DNA from 4 places in the Marinomonas sp. BSi20584 genome. Region 1 is predicted to be linked to each of the others. Evidence: predicted binding sites of a transcription regulator. Region 1 holds the regulator's gene; each other region holds the start of a gene.
What was found. The regulator sigma-54, encoded in region 1, starts transcription at its own class of promoters, with help from an activator protein. The targets are predictions, from matches to a motif close to TGGCACNNNNNTTGCTNT.

Region 1 (4,711 bases):
CTCTCCAGACTACTTTATAACTAATGTCAAAGTTAAAGAGTTTGATGCTGACGGACTTCTGATCGAAACACTTGACGCTAAACAAACGCTGCACTACATAGCAAAATCCACAACACTCTTAGAAATGCCGAACGTCGAGCGCTACTCAAAATCAGGTCATTGGAGCGCAAAAGCAGATAAAGGGGTTATTGAAGACGGAAGTAATGATATTCTATTAACCGAAAATGCCAGAGCGACTAAAAAATACCTTCAATCTGAAGATATAAAGCTAAGTGCAGATAACATACATTATTTAGATAAAGATCAATCACTAACCAGCTATGGAAATGCAACGCTTATCTCCACTCAAGGAGAGACTTCTGCTGGCACAATTACAACATATATAAACTCAGAAGAAGTCGTGATGACAGGATCTGTACGAGGAAAATATGAAACGATTCATTAACGTCAGCGTGTTGCTTACTTCAGCCCTAATTGGCCAATACGCATACGCACTACCTGAAGACACAACCAAGCCATTAGAAATACAAGCTGATGAGGCATCATTCGACCAAAATTCAGGCGAAGCAATATACAAAGGCAATGTATTTGTTAAGCAAGGTACCATTGAAATTCAGGCCCAATACCTTAAAGTAACAACAGACGCTAAGACCCGAAAATTTAGCAGCCTAGAAGCCACAGGAAAACCTGCGAAATTCAGTCAGCAGATAGACTGGAGCGGCAACATTGTTATCAGTAAAGGCAATGAAATACATTATTTAACCAGCGAATCAAAATTAGAAATTATTGGTGATGGTTACCTAAGCAGAATGCAGAACTCCATCACCGCAGACTACATCCTCTACATGATTGATGACGGCACATTCAGTGCTGAGAAAAAAGATTCAGGGCGCGTATCAATGACCTTACAACCGCAAGCGCCAAAAGATAAACAAGCACCTGAGAATAAAAAATAGATGGCACTACTAGAAGCAAAACACCTTGCGAAGAGCTACAAAAAACGCCAAGTCGTAAAGGATGTATCTATTTCCGTTGAGTCTGGCCAAGCCGTTGGCCTACTCGGCCCTAATGGCGCGGGTAAGACCACCTGTTTTTATATGATAGTTGGCATGGTAGCAAACGACGCTGGCGGCATATTTATTGATGGCCAAGACATCACTCATGACGCCATGCATACTCGTGCTCAAAAAGGCATTGGCTACCTCCCTCAAGAGGCATCTATTTTTAGGAAAATGTCTGTAGAAGATAATATCCTAGCCATTTTAGAAACCCGCAAAAAGCTAACAAAAGCACAGCAACAAGAAAGACTAGAAGAACTCTTAGAAGAGTTTCATATCACCCATATTCGCACCAACCTAGGAATGGCACTATCAGGAGGAGAAAGGCGCCGGGTTGAAATAGCGAGAGCGGTTGCCATGAACCCAAAATTCATCCTACTTGATGAACCCTTTGCTGGCGTAGACCCTATCTCAGTTGGTGACATAAAACACATAATCAAACATCTCCAAGAAAGTGGAATCGGTGTCTTAATTACCGATCACAATGTCAGAGAAACACTAGACATCTGTGATAAAGCTTACATTGTTGGCAATGGTTACATCATTGCATCTGGCGATGCCAGTACCGTCATCAACAATGAACAAGTAAAAAAGGTCTATTTAGGCGACGACTTCCGTCTGTAACCCCTTATCATTGCTGTAGAAAGGGAGTAGTATGCATAACTCGTTCCAATTCATTCAAATAGAAGAAAGAGTTGCTCTATGAAGCAGTCTTTACAATTAAAGCTTGGTCAACAGCTGACTATGACGCCACAACTGCAACAGGCTATTCGCTTGCTGCAGCTTTCTACGTTGGATTTAAAACAAGAAATTCATGAGTTTCTTGAATCGAACCCATTGCTTGAGCTCGACGACGACGAACAAATTCATCACGACATCCCTGCAAGCATAGAATCAAAAAGCGCTGCCGATACAACAGTCGACAATAATAGCGAAGAACCACGCGTAGAATCTGAGTGGACAGAAAGCATCCCTGAAGAACTATCCATAGATAGTAACTGGGATGATACCTATCAAAGTTCTGCAGCTGTCAGCGATCACAACAGCTACGAAGGCGATAGCGACTTCGAAAGCCGTAACGCACCAGCAGAAAGCATCCAAGACCATCTTATATGGCAATTAAATTTAACCCACATGTCAGATCGCGACATTGAAATCGCTTACGCCATCATTGAATGCGTTCAACCTGATGGCTACTTAAGCATTTCTCCCGATGACATCTGGGAATCTCTCGGCACTGAATTAGAAGATCTAGATATTGAAGAAGTCATTGCAGTGCAGCATAGATTGCAGCGCTTTGACCCTGTAGGCGTATGCTCAATTGACCTACGCGACTGCCTTCTTGTGCAACTAGAAGCATTCCAAAGCCACCCGCTGTATAAGAGCACATACAATCTTATTGATCATTACCTACCATTATTAGGTAATCGAGATTTTGCTCAGTTGAGCCGTAAGACAAAGCTCAAAGACGAAGCACTAAAAGAAGTCGTCAATTTGATTCAACAGCTCAACCCACGCCCAGGCTCAGTTATTGACGCTGACGACACGGACTACGTTATTCCTGATGTCACAGTGAAAAAACGCCATGACGTATGGCAAGTGGAACTAAATAATGACGCTTTGCCGCCCATCAAAATCAATGAGACTTACTCAGCGATGGCTAGCACTGCAGCAGCAACAGCAGAAGATGTGACTTACATAAAAACATCTCTTCAAGAAGCAAAATGGTTCATGAAGAGCCTACAGAGCCGCAACGAAACTTTATTAAAAGTGGCAAGCTGCATTGTAAGTCGACAAATTGATTTCTTCGAACTAGGGGAAGAAGCCATGAAACCCATGGTTCTTCATGATGTCGCAGAAGAAGTAGGTATGCATGAGTCAACTATTTCTAGGGTAACAACACAGAAATACATGCACACACCAAAAGGCATCTTTGAGCTGAAATACTTTTTCTCCAGCCATGTAAACACCGCCTCTGGCGGAGAATGTTCTTCTACCGCAATACGAGCTATGATTAAAAAGCTTGTATCGGATGAACCGGCGAAAAAACCGTTAAGCGATAACAAGCTAGCTGCTATTTTAGCAGACCAAGGCATACAGGTTGCTCGACGCACTGTAGCCAAATATCGAGAGGCGATGAACATCCCTCCTTCCAATGAACGAAAACGACTGATCTAAACGGAAACCATTTTATCATGTCCTTGAAATCATTATTAAAAGCGGAACTCGTTCTCGCAAAACAAGATATTGTTAGTAAAAAACGAGTACTTGAAAGCATTGCTGAAGTTGCTTCCAATCGACTGCATTGTGACAACGAAGCTGTCTATGACGCACTACTAGGTCGTGAAAAGCTAGGTAGTACAGGCATAGGCAACGGCATAGCTATTCCACACTGTCGCCTAGAATCTGCAAACCATACCGCTATTGTCGTTATGTCATTGCAAACTCCGATTGATTTCGATTCCATCGATAAAAGAGCGGTAGACTTAATATTTGCATTAATTGTTCCACCTCATGAGTGTGACCAACACCTTGCAACACTAGCTCAAATAGCAGAACTTGCCCAATCTCCAGAAGCACTGGATAAATTGCGCACAGCACAGACCAATGAAGAACTATTCAATATATTTGAATCACTAATATAGGAAAAAAGCATGCAGGAAGAGTCCGTCACGATCATAAATAAACTTGGCTTGCATGCTCGCGCTGCTGGCAAATTGGTTGAAACAACCACTCGCTTTTCTTGCGATATCACCATAGAAAAAGATAGCCGAAATGTTGACGGAAAAAGCATCATGGCGATGATGATGCTTGCTGCCGGCAAAGGCACAGAAATTCGCATCAAAACCAATGGTGAAGACGAGTTAGATGCAATAAAAGCGGTAATAGAATTAATAAATAATCGTTTTGGTGAAGACGAGTAAGACTTATATGTCAGAGCAAAACACTCTAAATCACCTCCAAACGGTCACCGAATCGCTCGAATCCGGTACCACCATGCAAATCCGTTATTTACTTAACGGCGCTTTGCCCGCACAGGATGTTGCTCGTCTATTAGAGTCTTCTCCTCCCAAAGAGCGTAAGCTTCTTTGGGAGTTAATAGAAGCCAAGAATGAAGGCGAAGTACTTCAATATCTAAGCGAAGATATTGGCGTACAATTCATGAAAAACATGGATACAGAGCGACTTATCGCCGTATCCGAACATTTTGAAAGCGATGACCTTGCAGACTTACTGCAACACCTACCAGAAAAGGTCGTAAAAGAAGTTCTTGCGTCAATGTCCACGCAAGACAGAACAAGAGTTGAAGCACTATTAAGCTACTCGGAAGATTCTGCTGGCGGCTTGATGAATACGGACACCATCACCATACGTCCAAACATTACCGTCGATCTAGTGTTTCGCTATTTACGCAGACACTCAACACTACCAGACATGACAGACAACTTACTGGTTGTCAGCCGTTCAGATCGCCTTTTAGGAATACTTCCACTTACCAAACTACTGGTATCAGATATTAGCGCTACAGTGCGCGATATCATGGAAACAGAATTCACCGTCATTGACGCAGAAACGCCTGCCAGCGAAGTCGCGCAGCTTTTTGAAAAAATGGACCTAGTATCCGCTCCCGTTATTGACAGCAAAACTAAAAA
Region 2 (4,711 bases), on a different contig from region 1:
GCGTTTGGTTTGTTCGTATTCAGAATGGTGAAGATATATTAAGTGAATTGGACTTAGCGACTTCCGTTGAGTTATTTATTATATCTGGACAAGCTGAGTACGAAGACCTTCAAATGGCTTCTGGAGCATGGCTACGTGAGCCTAGCTTCAGATTAGATCATTGGGTTGTGCCGTCAAATTGCTTTATTTGGTTAAAGTCAGGCCATTTCTAAATCCTACTATTCTTTATTGAGACTTAAATGAAAAATATTGTACCTGAGCAAGATAGAGTTTATTTACCTATTGCTGAAAGTAATCAAGTATACCCAGTTGGTCGTGTTTATTGTGTTGGCCGTAATTACGCTGAACATTCAAAAGAAATGGGTGATGACCCAGAAAGAGATCCACCATTCTTCTTTGCAAAAGATTCTTCTTGTGTTGTACCTGCAGGCTTTTCTGAAACAACTTTTATTACTTATCCAATGGCTACATCACAGTTTGAGTATGAGGTGGAGCTTGTTATCGCGATAGGTAAAGGTGGTCGTAATTTAACGATGCAGCAATCTAGAGAGGCCATTCTCGGTTATGCAGTAGGTTTGGACATGACTCGTCGAGATCTTCAGTCGCAAGCTAAAAAGAAAGGACGTCCTTGGGAGGTGGGTAAATCATTTGATGAGTCTGCACCAATAAGCCCTATTTTATTAAAAACAGACTTACTTGCTGATAATGTTTCAAAGGCTGAAATTGGATTAAAAGTTAATGGTGATCTTAAGCAAATTAGCAATGTTACAAACTTAACTTGGTCTATTGAAGAGGTTATTTGTAAGTTATCAGAGGTCTTTGAGTTACGACCAGGTGATTTAATAATGACGGGGACGCCTGAGAATGTAGGGGCTGTAGTTGTTGGGGATGAAATGCAGGCTTGGGTTGAGCATTTGGGTGAAATCAGAGTAAGTGTTACTGGTTGAATTTAGTGAATTTATTAGATAATTCTTCCGCTGCTGGATGCTTGTATTCAGTCAAAATATGAATAGCGACTTCAGCAGTGCAAAGACCGATATTTTTTTGATTACGACGTTTGTTGTATACGGATTTTACACCTTGAATTTCATGATGTTTGAATTTTTGTAGGTAGGGAGATTGATTGTATATTTTGCGAGCTTGTTGCCAAGTTCCGTCAATAATAATGGTGTTATTCTTGGATATCTGGCTATCACTAACAGCTTTTTGCTCTTCATTTTCACACAAATAAATTAGTAGAGTGTCGGATGGTGATAGGTTTAATATCGCTTCATCTGGCGCGACTCTGGACCATACGATAATTTCACATTCTTTTCCTAGGGTTTCTTTTACTAGTCTTCCTGTTCCTGATGCTTTTTTTAGTTCTTCACTGTGCGTGAGTAGCCAAATCTTCATTAGTATTTTCGCTTCAATAAATGGGCAATTATACAGACCTCTAGATGAACTAGAAAATAAAAAAGCCTGATGTCGGTTTAGTTAAAAATGAACCAAAACGACATCAGGCTTTTATACGAGGTAGTGTTATTCTTTGCCAATAGAGCCTATTTTATGAATTGACAAGTCTGCCCCGTTAAATTCATCCTCTTCACTGAGGCGTAATCCGCTCACTAACTTAACTATTCCATAAACAATGAATCCGCTTAGTGTTGCTATTACGATTCCACCAGAGCTTCCTACGAGCTGAGAGAAGAAGCTAACGCCACCTAAGCCACCAAGCGTCTCGGATCCAAAAATACCTGCTGCAATGCCTCCCCAGGCTCCACAAACGCCATGCAGAGGCCAAACACCGAGAACATCATCTGTGTGTTTGAATTTTTGCTGAATAATAGTAAACAAAGTGGTGAATATTACACCGGCAAATGCTCCTGTGGCTAAAGCGCCAATAGGGTGCATGATGTCTGAACCTGCGCATACGGCAACTAAACCTGCTAAGGGGCCATTGTGGATAAAGCCTGGGTCATTTTTTCCAAATAACATGGCCGCTATGATGCCACCAACCATCGCCATTAAAGAATTAACAGCCACTAAACCGCTTACGCCATCAAGCGTTTGTGCTGACATGACGTTAAAACCAAACCAACCTATGCAAAGTATCCAAGCGCCTAAGGCCAAAAATGGGATGTTTGACGGTGCGAATGCGACTAATTTTCCGTGTCTAAAACGGCCTCTGCGTGTACCAAGTAGGATAATGGCAGCAAGGGCAACCCAGCCCCCAAAAGCATGAACGACAACGGAGCCTGCAAAGTCATGAAAAGGCGCCCCGTATTGTTTTTCTAGCCAATCTTGAAGACCATAATTACCATTCCATACAATGCCTTCAAAAAATGGATAGGCAATGCCAACAATTATTGCTGCAGAAATTAGCATGGGATAAAATTTTGCTCGCTCAGCAACACCACCAGAAATTATGGCAGGTATCGCCGCAGCAAAAGTCATGAGGAAAAAAAACTTTACTAAACTATAGCCATGCTCCTGCGATAGTACTGTTGCACTGTCAAAAAAATTAATGCCATAGGCAATTTGATAGCCAACAAAAAAGTAAACGAGCGCCGAAATTGCAAAATCAGTCATTATTTTGACTAACGCATTTACTTGATTCTTATGCCGTACCGTTCCCACTTCTAAAAAAGCGAACCCTGCATGCATGGCGAATACCATTATGGCGCCAAGTAGTATAAAAAGAGTATTTGAACTGGAAACTAGCATCTCTACTGCACTGTTTGTGGATGTCAAAGGTGGCTCCTAACGTTTGTTTTTGCACCGAAAAGGTTTGCTATTGTCCTTAATTGCTCTTTTTTGGGGCTTTATTGGTTTTTTTAGATTGTTTAATTCAAATTTATTTTGGATTAAGCAATAAACGTTCCATCTGTGCTTTTATTTGGTGCTATTTAATTAAACTCTTCCTAAATTGCACTGTTTTGAAGTTTTGGGAGTTTTTGTTGTTTTATGGCTTAGTATGGTTATGATTTTAGGTTGGCTTTATAGGATAGGGCTAATATTTTGGTTGAGTGTTATTACTTTTTTTAACAATACTTGTTTTTCATCCGCTTTCTATTTTATTTTTTACGACTTATTATCGATGAGTTGGTGTATTTTTTAAGATAAATCTTAACTTAATATGCTTAACATTAAGAAGTTACTCAAGCTTTAAAGGCTTTTAGCATAGTTAAAAGATTGCCCATTTAAGGGCAACATAAATAATGAGGTTGTTATGTCAGGTCAGTTAGTATCAGGTATTGTTAAATGGTTTAATGATGAAAAAGGATTTGGTTTTATTGAGCGTGAAGGCGGACCTGATGTTTTCGTTCATTTTCGTTCAATAAATGGTAGTGGTCGTCGCACTTTACAAGAAGGTCAAAAAGTAACGTTCGAAGTGACTCAAGGACAGAAAGGTCCCCAAGCTGAGAATGTTACACCAGTTTAAATAAGCTTTTGATTGACCAAAAAACCATGCGCTTGAATATCTTACTTTATATGAGGTATTTATTATGAGCATGGTTTTTTTATGTTTATAATTTGTATAGTTTATAAAAAGTAGGAGATATTTTTGCTGCCGTTTTTGTATTCGTTTAGGCGTTGTCCTTATGCAATGCGCTCTAGATACGCGCTAGCTGAACTGAATGTCTATGTGTACTTGCGCGAGGTGGTTTTAAAGTCTAAACCGCCAGAATTATTGTTATTGGGAGGGCGTTCGACGGTTCCTCAGTTAATTGACCTTGATGGGACGCGATATCCTGAGAGCTTGGATATTATTTTTTGGGCTCTAGCGCGGGCAGGTGATAAGCAAAAGGCTGATGAATTGTGGCCTGCAGACAGTCAGAAACGGCATCGAATAATGTCTTGGGTTACTTACAATGATCATTTTTTTAAGTACTGGCTGGATAGATATAAATATGCGGATCGACACCCAGAACGTAGCGAAGCCTATTATCGCGGTAGAGGAGCGGTATTTTTGTCTCGACTGGAGAAGCGTTTAGAAAATAGGGTATTTATAGCAGGTGAGGCGAGAAGTTTGGCGGATATTGCCATTTTCCCCTTCATCCGTCAGTTTGCAGCTGTGAATCCGAAATGGTTTGATTTGTCTGAGTACACTAATGTGAAACGTTGGCTTGCTTATTTCGTTAACTCGGATAGGTTCATTTCTGTAGTCATGGCAAAACATCCAGCTTGGCACGCAGGGCAAGAAAATACTCTGTACCCTGCTACCTAACTAGATGGTATCTAGTTAATTAGACCAAATGAAACCCAGTATAGAAATCCGGGGTCAGCATCGCTTGGTAGCTTCAGGGTGACAAAGTTACCATTATTGTCAATGTACGATGTATTTGGAAAATTTTGTTTTAATACTGCTAGATTGGTTTGTGCCAAATCTGTTTGTTTCAAATCATTGTATGATTGAATGCTTATGGCCAGTGCTTCCTCTACAGAGCGTGTGCTTGGATAGTGTTGAATTACTTCTTGGCTACGACGTAGTGCAGAAAGCGGTGCTTTCCTTTTAAGGTAATAGCGTGCCACTTGTAGTTCGTGACGGGCCACCATTTCTCGCAAATAATACATACGTGCTTTTGCATCAGGAGCATAAGTGCTTTTGGGAAAACGAGATGTAAAATCTGCAAGTTCATTAAATGCTTTGGCAAGTTCTTTCGAATCTCTTTCACTTGGATCAAGATTTAAGTAGCGAGACATTAAGCTTTCTGCACCTTTGTAGGTT
Region 3 (4,711 bases), on a different contig from region 1:
GCATGACACAACCAGCAGTCAGTAAAACATTAAAAGAAATCGAAAATATGGTGCAGCAGCCAATCTTCTTAAGAGCGCGCCGTGGTTTGATTCCACAAGCTGCCGCCAAACAACTGGCTTCGTTATTCCTAAGAATTTCACCAGTGGCTCAATCGCTACATCACAGTCTTCAATCACTGCCAAACGAGCTAACCGGCAGACTGTCCGTAGGCATGCTTTCGTTTTCCTGCCAAGATATTGTTCCCATTGCGTTTGCTTCTATATTTAAACAACACTCAGGGATTCGTCTACAAGCCATGCAAGGTCCTTATCACATGCTGGCAAATGCCCTACGACAAGGTGAGATCGATTGCTTTTTAGGCCTAATGAGAAAAGGTCCGCTTCATCCAGAGTTAATTGAACTGCCCTTATTAAAAGCCCAATACGCTTTGATTGCTCGTGCTGATCATCCGATTCACAACGAAGCAAAGACACTCAATGATCTGGTTAATGAACGCTGGATTGTAGCGCGTCACGGCACGCCTATTAGGGATTATTTCGAAAGTCTGTTCCATAGCATAGACAACAAACCACCCATCCAAGCACTGGAAATGTTGACCTTTGCCTCTTCTGAAGAGCTGGTTATCCACAGTGACGCCATCGCGCTGTTATTCTATGACGACTGGAATATAAACAAACTCAACCCTCGCCTAAAGCAAATCCCTATCTCACTCCCAAAACCTGAATGCACCATAGGGATAACACTGCATCGCGAACGACAATCCACCATTATTCAGACATTCATTGAAGAGTTAAAGTTAACGATTATAGACAAGCTAAAAACACAATAACCGATAACCGATAACCATGAGACCGCGAATAACAAAAAGCTCCATACCATCAGCATGGAGCTTTTTCATTTCTAATGATTTACCTATCTAAACACCTTAAAAAGGATAAGGCGTTGCAGCTTGCTTAATGGTCACCCATTGCCAATGAGTATAAAGATCCCAATCCGCAGGGCCACACACCGCGCTGCCATTGCCTGATGCGCCGCAACCACCAAATGGGTTAATGCATTCATCGTTGACGGTTTGATCATTGATATGCAGTAAGCCAACATGCAACTGAGCACCAATACGTTGTGCTCGAGAAAGATCGTTCGAAATCACCGCTCCAGCTAAACCATATTGTGTGTTGTTCGCCATAGCCACAGCTTCGTCATCGTGTTTAAAGGTAACAATATTAACCACTGGACCAAAGATTTCTTCATCAAAAGAACGCATTCCCGGCTTCACATTGCTCAATACTGTTGGCGTATAGAAAGGCCCTTCGTGCGTTCCGCCCGCTTCTAGCTTAGCGCCCGCCGCGATGGTGTCCTGAACAATCGCGTGAACTTTTTCAAGCTGGCGCTGATTAATCAGCGGCCCTAAAGCGACTTTTCCAGAAGCTGGATCACCGACGGGTAAATGCTTGGCTTTTTCGACGATTTTAGCCGTTAGCACTTCTGCGATGCTTTCTTGAACCAAGATACGACCAGACGCCATGCAAATTTGTCCTTGGTGGAAATACGCACCCCAAGCAATATTACTGGCAGCCACATCTAAATCGGCATCTTCCAAAATGATCAAGGAGCTTTTGCCACCTAACTCAAGAGACACTTTTTTCAAATTACGACCACAGGCTTCACCCACTTTTCGGCCTGCAGCAGTAGATCCAGTAAACGCCACCATACCGATCTCTGGCGCAGCACAAAGCGCTTCACCAGCTTCAACAGCACCCGGTAAGACTTGAAATACGCCTTTTGGCAAACCTGCGGCCTCCAAGGCAAGAGCAAGAATAAAACCGCCAGTGACAGGCGTTTGTGGATCTGGTTTGGTGACTACCGCATTACCTGTCGCCAAGGCTGGAGCAATAGATCGAATAGAGAGAATCATCGGAAAGTTAAAGGGAGAAATAACACCCGCAACACCAATAGCCTTACGTGTCGCGTAAGACATTTTTTCGGGGACAGAAGGCAACGTTAGACCATTTGGCTCCAACGTCATATTGGCAGCCAATTGCAGAATTAGAATGGCTTCTTTTACTTCGTGCTGGCCTTTAGGAATAATACCGCCGGTTTCACGGGCAATATACAAAGCCAGTTCGTCAAAGTTTTCTTGCATGAAAGCGGCGGCTTTATGAAACAATGTAGCCTTGTCTCTTGGTGGGACTTTTAACCATTCTTTTTGCGCTTCATTGGCTCGTTGACAAGCCAAATAAACTTCATCTGCTGTAGCAATACCGACTTCACTCAAAACCTTACCTGTCGCTGGCTCCATAACGTCTTGCTTGTTTGAAGCAGCAACCCAGTCACCCGTAAAAAACTTACCAGACCATTTTTTAGATTCAAGTACAGATACTGTCATGTGTATTCTCCTATTTATTTTTATTAGCCACTGAATTTCTACTAAGACAAATCAAGCCAAGTGGAAGTTCAGTATTTTGGTTATTCATACCATTCGTACACTACAGCAATAGCTATGCCGAAATAATACTTCAGCAAATTCCATCAAAATATAAAACGCAACATATTGATAAATAAAGGTTTGTAATTTTATCAATATCGATAATCCGATATTGCATTGTATAAATATCCAACAACAACTTGACGATATCGTTAAATACAATCAAAACTAGGAAAAAGCAGTTAACCATTTCATCAACTAGATGAAAGAGGAAAAATAATAATGACGAACTCTCATCGCATTTCTTTAGCAGACTTAGCTAAAAGCAATCAAAAAATCCTACTCAAAGGCAGCTCCCGTGAACTAGATGGCCAACATGCACCCACCGTAGAGGAGCTGACAGAATGTCTGTTTTTTTCGCCCGGTGATGGTCGCATTTGGTTAGACGATCAACGCATGTTACTGATCCACAGCTCGTCGTTTGGGCTGTTGCGTCGCGAGATGATTGATTCCCTTGGTCTCGAAAAATCGCGCGACATTCTTACTCGAACAGGTTATTTATCTGGCCTAAGAGACGCAGAGCTCATTCAAAAGCGCTGGCCAGACTCAGATCCAGCCTCCATTTTCACTGCTGGCACTCATCTTCATGGGCTAGAAGGTGTCGTCAAAGTGGAAACTATTCACTTTGAATTTGACACCGAAAAAGGTGCATATGATGGTGAATTTCTTTGGCATCACAGCAGTGAAGATGAAGAACACATTGCCGCTTACGGCATTGGTAGCTCACCCGCATGCTGGATGGAATTAGGTTACGCCATCGGTTATGTCTCTGGCTTAGTAGGATCTCTGGTCATTTTCAGAGAAATAGAATGTCAATCTATGGGGCATTCGGTCTGTCGGGTCATCGGTAAATCTGCCGAACTTTGGGATAATATCGAAGACGATATTCGCTTCCTTAACGTCACTTCTCAAAATGCTGAACTGGTTACTAAACCTTCCCCTAAACTCGACCTAATGGAACCAGAACTGTTAGACGATCAGCCAAAAATGATTGGAGTTTCCGCCGCTTTTACCGCTGCTAATCATTCATTACAAAAGGTCGCACCAACCAATGCTACAGTGCTATTCACTGGCGAATCTGGAGTAGGCAAGGAGCTTTTTGCCAGTATGCTGCATAAATTCAGTCGCCAAACTGGTCCTTTTGTCGCATTTAACTGTGCTGCGATTCCTGAAAATCTCATAGAAACTGAACTGTTTGGCGTCGAAAAAGGCGCCTATACAGGAGCAACGAGTAGCCGTCCCGGTCGCTTTGAAAGAGCCAATGGCGGTACACTATTCTTAGATGAAATTGGCACACTAAGCCTAGCAGGACAGAGTAAATTATTGCGTGTTTTACAAGAAAAAGAAGTAGAACGAGTCGGCGGTATTTCAGCTATTAAAGTCAATGTAAGAGTCGTCGCTGCAACCAATGTAGACCTACGTAAAGCCATTGAAAAAGGCGAATTCCGCGAAGATTTGTTCTTTCGTTTAAACGTCTTCCCAATACATCTACCTCCGCTAAGAGAGCGAAAAGCTGACATCCCATTGCTCATTAATCACTTCTACCATCACTTTTGCCAACTGCATCAAAAAGCACCATCTGGCATGACACAAACAGCGCGACGAGCGTTATTAAATTATGGTTTTCCGGGGAATATTCGTGAGTTACAAAATCTAATGGAGCGCGGCGTGATTGCATCAGAAGAAGGTGAACCGATTGATCTTCCACATTTGTTTAGAAACGAGTTTATTCCAGAAGAAATTATCTACTCAGTGAATCACCAAGGCACCTTAAGCCATGCCGATAGCAAAAAAGAAGCGACAGAATCGCTCTTGGAACACATCACTCAATTTGTCGGTGGAAAAAATCATTTTGATATTGAAGAGCTTGAACAAAGCTTATTACAAGAAGCCGTAGATAACGCCCAAGGCAATTTATCTGAAGCGGCAAGACGAGTTGGTCTAAGCAGACCACAATTGGCTTATCGTCTGAAGAAGAATAAGTAAAACAAAAAAGTGGTCATTTAAAAATCAGATAAGCCTGTGATACAGCACAATCACAGGCTTATCAGCTTCCGTCGATCTACCATATTCTGAATATTTAAAGATAAGTCGAAGCTAATCCACCATCAACAGGTATATTCACGCCACATACCCAACGGGAAGCATCGGAGCAAAGAAAAGCGATCACTTCTGCCACTTCATCCGAATAAGCAGGACGTAACATACGCTCGGCGTCTTTTTGA
Region 4 (4,711 bases), on a different contig from region 1:
CCAGTTACGTGGTCGTGTCGGGCGAGGCCAAACCGCCAGTCATTGTGTGCTGCTTTATAAAGCACCATTAGGACAACAAGGCAAAGAACGACTTTCTACCATGCGAGAAACCAGCGATGGTTTTAAAATTGCTGAGAAAGATCTCGAATTACGGGGTCCTGGTGAGCTACTCGGCACCAGACAAACCGGCCTTTGGGAATTCAAAGTAGCAGATTTACAGCGCGATAAAAACTTGCTGGATGATGTTCAAAAAGCCGCTTCGCTGCTGCACAGTCGTTATCCTGATCGTGTCTCGCCTCTTTTATCTCGATGGCTGCCTAATCACGATCAATATTTAAACGTCTAAATACTCTTTTCATCTAAATAAACGGTATTTGCTTGCACATGTGCAAAATTTAATCAAAAATTCCATAAGCTAAAACGCCCTACTTAATCGATTCGCAAGAAGGAACTGACATGAATGCTTCCAATCAAGCACATCTAACGATCCAAGGCTGCGGCTACCGAATCGAAAATGACAGAGTCATCATTTCCATTCAGCGCATTGCTAATGATAGAGACGAAGGAAATCTAAGTGGCACGTTGCAACTACAGTTGTGTGCATTTCATCAAGGTATTGGGGATTTAGAAAAAATAGTCCTCGCGTCAACTATTATTGGTGAAATGAAAGGGCAGCATTTTCTTTCCGATTGCTACTACGATTTGTTTTTTCAACCACCACAGGTTGGCTCTTGGCAATTAGCATTGCAACTTAGCGAATGGAACGGAGTAGATTACACCTTGTGTGACTCAGCTTATTTCGACACGGCTTATCAAGTTGAAGCACCATCCAATCCCTCTGTCCCAGCGATGCAAGTTGACGAACTAGAGAACGAAAAAGCAGCATCTACGCCGAAAATAGCAACAGAGCACCCCACCGTAAAAAAGCCGAAAGAAGTAAAAAAAAACGCCACTGGTTACGCCGATGGCTATCTCGCCATTAATAAATCAAAAGTGGACAAGCTTCTAAAGGTGAAAGGCGTACCGAAAAAAGTACTAGAAAAGTTGATAGCAGAGCGTCCTTTTCAATCAGAAAAAGCCGTTCTTAATATCAAAGGGATGGGGCCGGTTATGATGGAAAAAATACTTGCTGAATTAACAAAATAAGTAGCATTAAGCCTGCGTAAGCAGGCCATTCACTAACCTTATTCTTTAAGGGATATTAACCACAGTAGTATTCTTCACCTCTTCCATAGCTACATAAGTACGAGATTCTCGAACATGTGGCAGCGTCAGTAGGGTTTCTCCAAGCAAAAGGCGGTAAGAGTCCATGTTGGATACGCGTGCTTTTAGCAGGTACTCAAAATCACCAGCTATCAAGTGACACTCCAAAATTTCAGGGATTTCAGTAACCGCTGTTTTGAATTCATTAAAACCTTCTGGAGACGTTGTCTTTAGACGAATCTCGACAAAAACAAGCAATCCTGCGTCCACTTTCTTTGGATTAACCAAAGCACAATAGCCCGTAATGTAACCATTACGTTCCAAGCGGCGCACTCGCTCCAAACAAGGAGTAGCACTTAGCCCTACTCGACTAGCCAACTCTACATTCGATAAACGGCCATTAATCTGCAGTTCTCGAAGAATTTTTTTGTCTAAGCGATCAAGCGGTTTTGCTGAGTTATCCATCTGATGTGGATCTCCTTACATGGCTTCAATTGATGCTTAAGTCTACCATGCAGATTACAAATTATGGAAAGCGCTTTATTCAATATATTGCGTATGGGTATTCAAATTAAGCACAACAAAGCACATGAAAGCACCAAAATGATGCAAAAAATTCATCTAGCACAAAATAGATCCATCACCTTTGTGTTATGCCCTATATTTGTGCAAAAAAAATAGACCCTATTATCTCACAGAGCCTTGTTTTCTCTAGCTTTAATAAAAGAGGATATTCAACTAAGCTGATTAGAAAGTATCTCGTTTCAAACTCAAAAAGCGCAAAAAACTAGCATTCCACACATCTTTCCTGACATTTTATCCTTGACTACTCCTCAAAAGAGTAATTCTATAGGGGTATGTGATGATCTTTTAGAGGAATCGTCTACATATACCTAACAACAAGAATAATTAAATGTTGGCACTAACTTTGCTAGTTTCAAAACACGGATTTTAAAATCTGAAATATAGAATCAAGCAAGATAACAACATATATAAAAACGCCTGGGAGGCTCAATATAATGAAATCGAATGTTTGTAAATTACTTTCGACCGCTGCAATCGCCGCAACTATCAGCGCTGGCGCTGCTGCGTCAACACTTGAAGATGTTAAAGCAAAAGGCTTCGTTCAATGTGGTGTCAGTACTGGTGTTCCAGGTTTCTCCAATGCTGATGATAAAGGCAACTGGACTGGCATAGACGTTGATGCTTGTCGCGCTGTTGCTTCCGCTATTTTTGGCGATGCTCAAAAAGTTAAATTCACTCCCCTTTCTGCGAAAGAACGTTTCACTGCTCTACAATCTGGTGAAATCGATATCCTTGCTCGTAACACAACTTGGACTTACACCCGTGACGCGTCTTTGGGTCTAGACTTCACTGCAGTTAACTTTTACGACGGTCAAGGCTTCATGGTTCGTAAAGACCTAGGCGTAAAATCTGCGATGGATCTTGATGGTGCAACGGTTTGTACTGAGCAAGGCACAACGACAGAATTGAACATGGCGGATTTCTTCCGTAAAAACAAACTGTCTTACGTTCCAGTTGTAGTACAAAAAGCAGACGAAGCGTTAGCAGCTTACGACTCAGGCCGTTGTGACGTATACACTACGGATAAATCAGGTCTAGCGGCTCACCGTACTAAACTAGCTGATCCATCTGCTCACGTTATTCTTCCAGAAACGATTTCTAAAGAACCACTAGGTCCAGTTGTTCGCCATGGCGACAACCAATGGAAAGATATCGTAACTTGGTCTATGTATGTTCAAGTTAACGCGGAAGAAATGGATATTTCATCTAAAAACGTTGCTAAGATCAAAAGTGAAACCAATGATCCAGGCATCAAACGTCTACTAGGTGTTGAAGGTGATATGGGTGCTCAACTAGAGCTTCCTGCTGATTGGGCTTACAACATCATCGCTAACGTAGGTAACTACGGTGAAGTGTTTGAGCGTAACGTTGGTCCATCTACTCCTGTTGATCTACCACGTGGTCTTAATGCTCTATGGACTGAAGCTGGCGGCATCATGTACGCGCCACCAGTTCGTTAATACCTAAAGCAAAAAAACTGCTTGGGTATTTACCCAGCGACTAGAGAGTCGCTGGGTTTCTCCCCCCTTTCTTACACATCTGACGAGCATTTCATTGCCTGAACCAAGATGAGCGATAAAACAACTCCGAGCAATAACAGCTTTTTGAACGACGCGGGTAATCGTGCCTTAATTTTTCAAATTTTGCTGCTAGCGATGGTGGTCTTTGCGGGTTATTACTTATTTAGTAACCTTCAAGCCAACCTCGATAACCGAGGGATTTCCACTGGTTTCTCATTTTTTAATGAGCCTGCTGGTTTTCCAATTCTTATTCACCTTATTGAATACACCGAAGCTAATACTTACGGACGAGCGTTTGTTGTTGCTTTAATCAACACCTTCGTAATCTCTCTATTAGGTATAATATTAGCCACTATTATTGGTGTAATAATGGGCCTAGCCCGTTTATCAAAAAACTGGTTAGTGGCACGTTTAGCAACTGTCTATATTGAAACATTGCGTAACATTCCATTATTGTTGCAGATGTTCTTTTGGTATTTTGCGGTACTTGCTGCGCTACCAGCACCTGCTCAAAGTTATGAGTTTGCCGATTTTTTACTTAACAAACGCGGCATCTACTCACCAAACCCAATAACCCAAGATGGCTTTGGATTGGTAATCGTCGGTTTCATCCTATCGATTGTCGCATCTATCGGCGTCATCGTTTGGGCCAAAAAACGCCAAACTAGAACAGGATTATGGTTTCCTGCTTATTGGGCTTCATTGGGTGTCATTTTTGGTATTACCTTTATCTTTCTTGCCATGGCAGGGTTTCCAATAGAGTTTGATTTACCAACAAAAAGTCGCTTTAACGTGACTGGTGGTATGGTGCTACCGCCTGAATTTGTTGCGGTATTAGTTGCCCTATCAACTTACACTGGCGCTTTTATTGCCGAGATCGTTCGCGCTGGTATTTTGTCCGTAAACTGGGGACAAACCGAGGCAGCTCGCTCTTTAGGCTTACGTGATAGCATGACACAGCGTCTAATTGTCTTGCCTCAAGCGTTGCGCGTTATTATTCCGCCACTAACAAGCCAATACCTTAACTTAGCGAAAAACTCTTCTTTAGGGGCTGCTATTGCATACCCTGAATTGGTAGCTGTCGTGATGGGTACAACGCTGAACCAAACAGGTCAAGCGATTGAAACCATTGGTCTTTGTATGTTGGTTTACGGTTCATTGAGTCTATCGATTTCGGTATTCATGAACTGGTACAACAACAAAATGTCATTAATTGAGCGCTAGGAGGCAGATCATGGCTATTATCTTTAAACCATCACCAAGCCTCCCACCACCGGTTACATCGGTTGGTGCCGTGGCATGGGTACGTCAGAATTTATTTTCGTCCCCGCTTAATATTTTTCTAACGTTCTTTAGTATCTACATATTGTATTTACTACTTCCACCCGTTGTTGAGTGGGCTT

Region 2: a site for sigma-54 is predicted at 2,848-2,865, ahead of TY87_RS20545 (ammonium transporter). Genes of this name have one in related genera too.
Region 3: a site for sigma-54 is predicted at 2,490-2,507, ahead of TY87_RS03940 (benzaldehyde dehydrogenase). Genes of this name have one in related genera too.
Region 4: a site for sigma-54 is predicted at 2,121-2,138, ahead of TY87_RS12190 (amino acid ABC transporter substrate-binding protein). Genes of this name have one in related genera too.

Annotation. Positions count from the first base shown of each region.
Region 1 is NZ_KZ454896.1:25,844-30,554, forward strand. It holds gene lptC (LPS export ABC transporter periplasmic protein LptC) at 1-445, shown strand, start outside; gene lptA (lipopolysaccharide transport periplasmic protein LptA) at 429-956, shown strand; gene lptB (LPS export ABC transporter ATP-binding protein) at 957-1,682, shown strand; gene TY87_RS20090 (RNA polymerase factor sigma-54) at 1,761-3,236, shown strand; gene ptsN (PTS IIA-like nitrogen regulatory protein PtsN) at 3,254-3,703, shown strand; gene TY87_RS20100 (HPr family phosphocarrier protein) at 3,713-3,982, shown strand; gene mgtE (magnesium transporter) at 3,990-4,711, shown strand, end outside.
Region 2 is NZ_KZ454898.1:3,820-8,530, forward strand. It holds gene TY87_RS20530 (cupin domain-containing protein) at 1-212, shown strand, start outside; gene TY87_RS20535 (fumarylacetoacetate hydrolase family protein) at 240-947, shown strand; gene TY87_RS20540 (tRNA-uridine aminocarboxypropyltransferase) at 937-1,395, opposite strand; gene TY87_RS20545 (ammonium transporter) at 1,522-2,733, opposite strand; gene TY87_RS20550 (cold-shock protein) at 3,212-3,424, shown strand; gene TY87_RS20555 (glutathione S-transferase) at 3,560-4,210, shown strand; gene TY87_RS20560 (outer membrane protein assembly factor BamD) at 4,222-4,711, opposite strand, start outside.
Region 3 is NZ_KZ454871.1:6,143-10,853, forward strand. It holds gene TY87_RS03935 (LysR family transcriptional regulator) at 1-830, shown strand, start outside; gene TY87_RS03940 (benzaldehyde dehydrogenase) at 927-2,387, opposite strand; gene TY87_RS03945 (sigma-54-dependent Fis family transcriptional regulator) at 2,709-4,472, shown strand; gene TY87_RS03950 (coniferyl-alcohol dehydrogenase) at 4,567-4,711, opposite strand, start outside.
Region 4 is NZ_KZ454879.1:152,227-156,937, reverse strand. It holds gene recG (ATP-dependent DNA helicase RecG) at 1-346, shown strand, start outside; gene TY87_RS12200 (ComEA family DNA-binding protein) at 457-1,146, shown strand; gene lrp (leucine-responsive transcriptional regulator Lrp) at 1,192-1,668, opposite strand; gene TY87_RS12190 (amino acid ABC transporter substrate-binding protein) at 2,223-3,248, shown strand; gene TY87_RS12185 (amino acid ABC transporter permease) at 3,357-4,532, shown strand; gene TY87_RS12180 (amino acid ABC transporter permease) at 4,543-4,711, shown strand, end outside.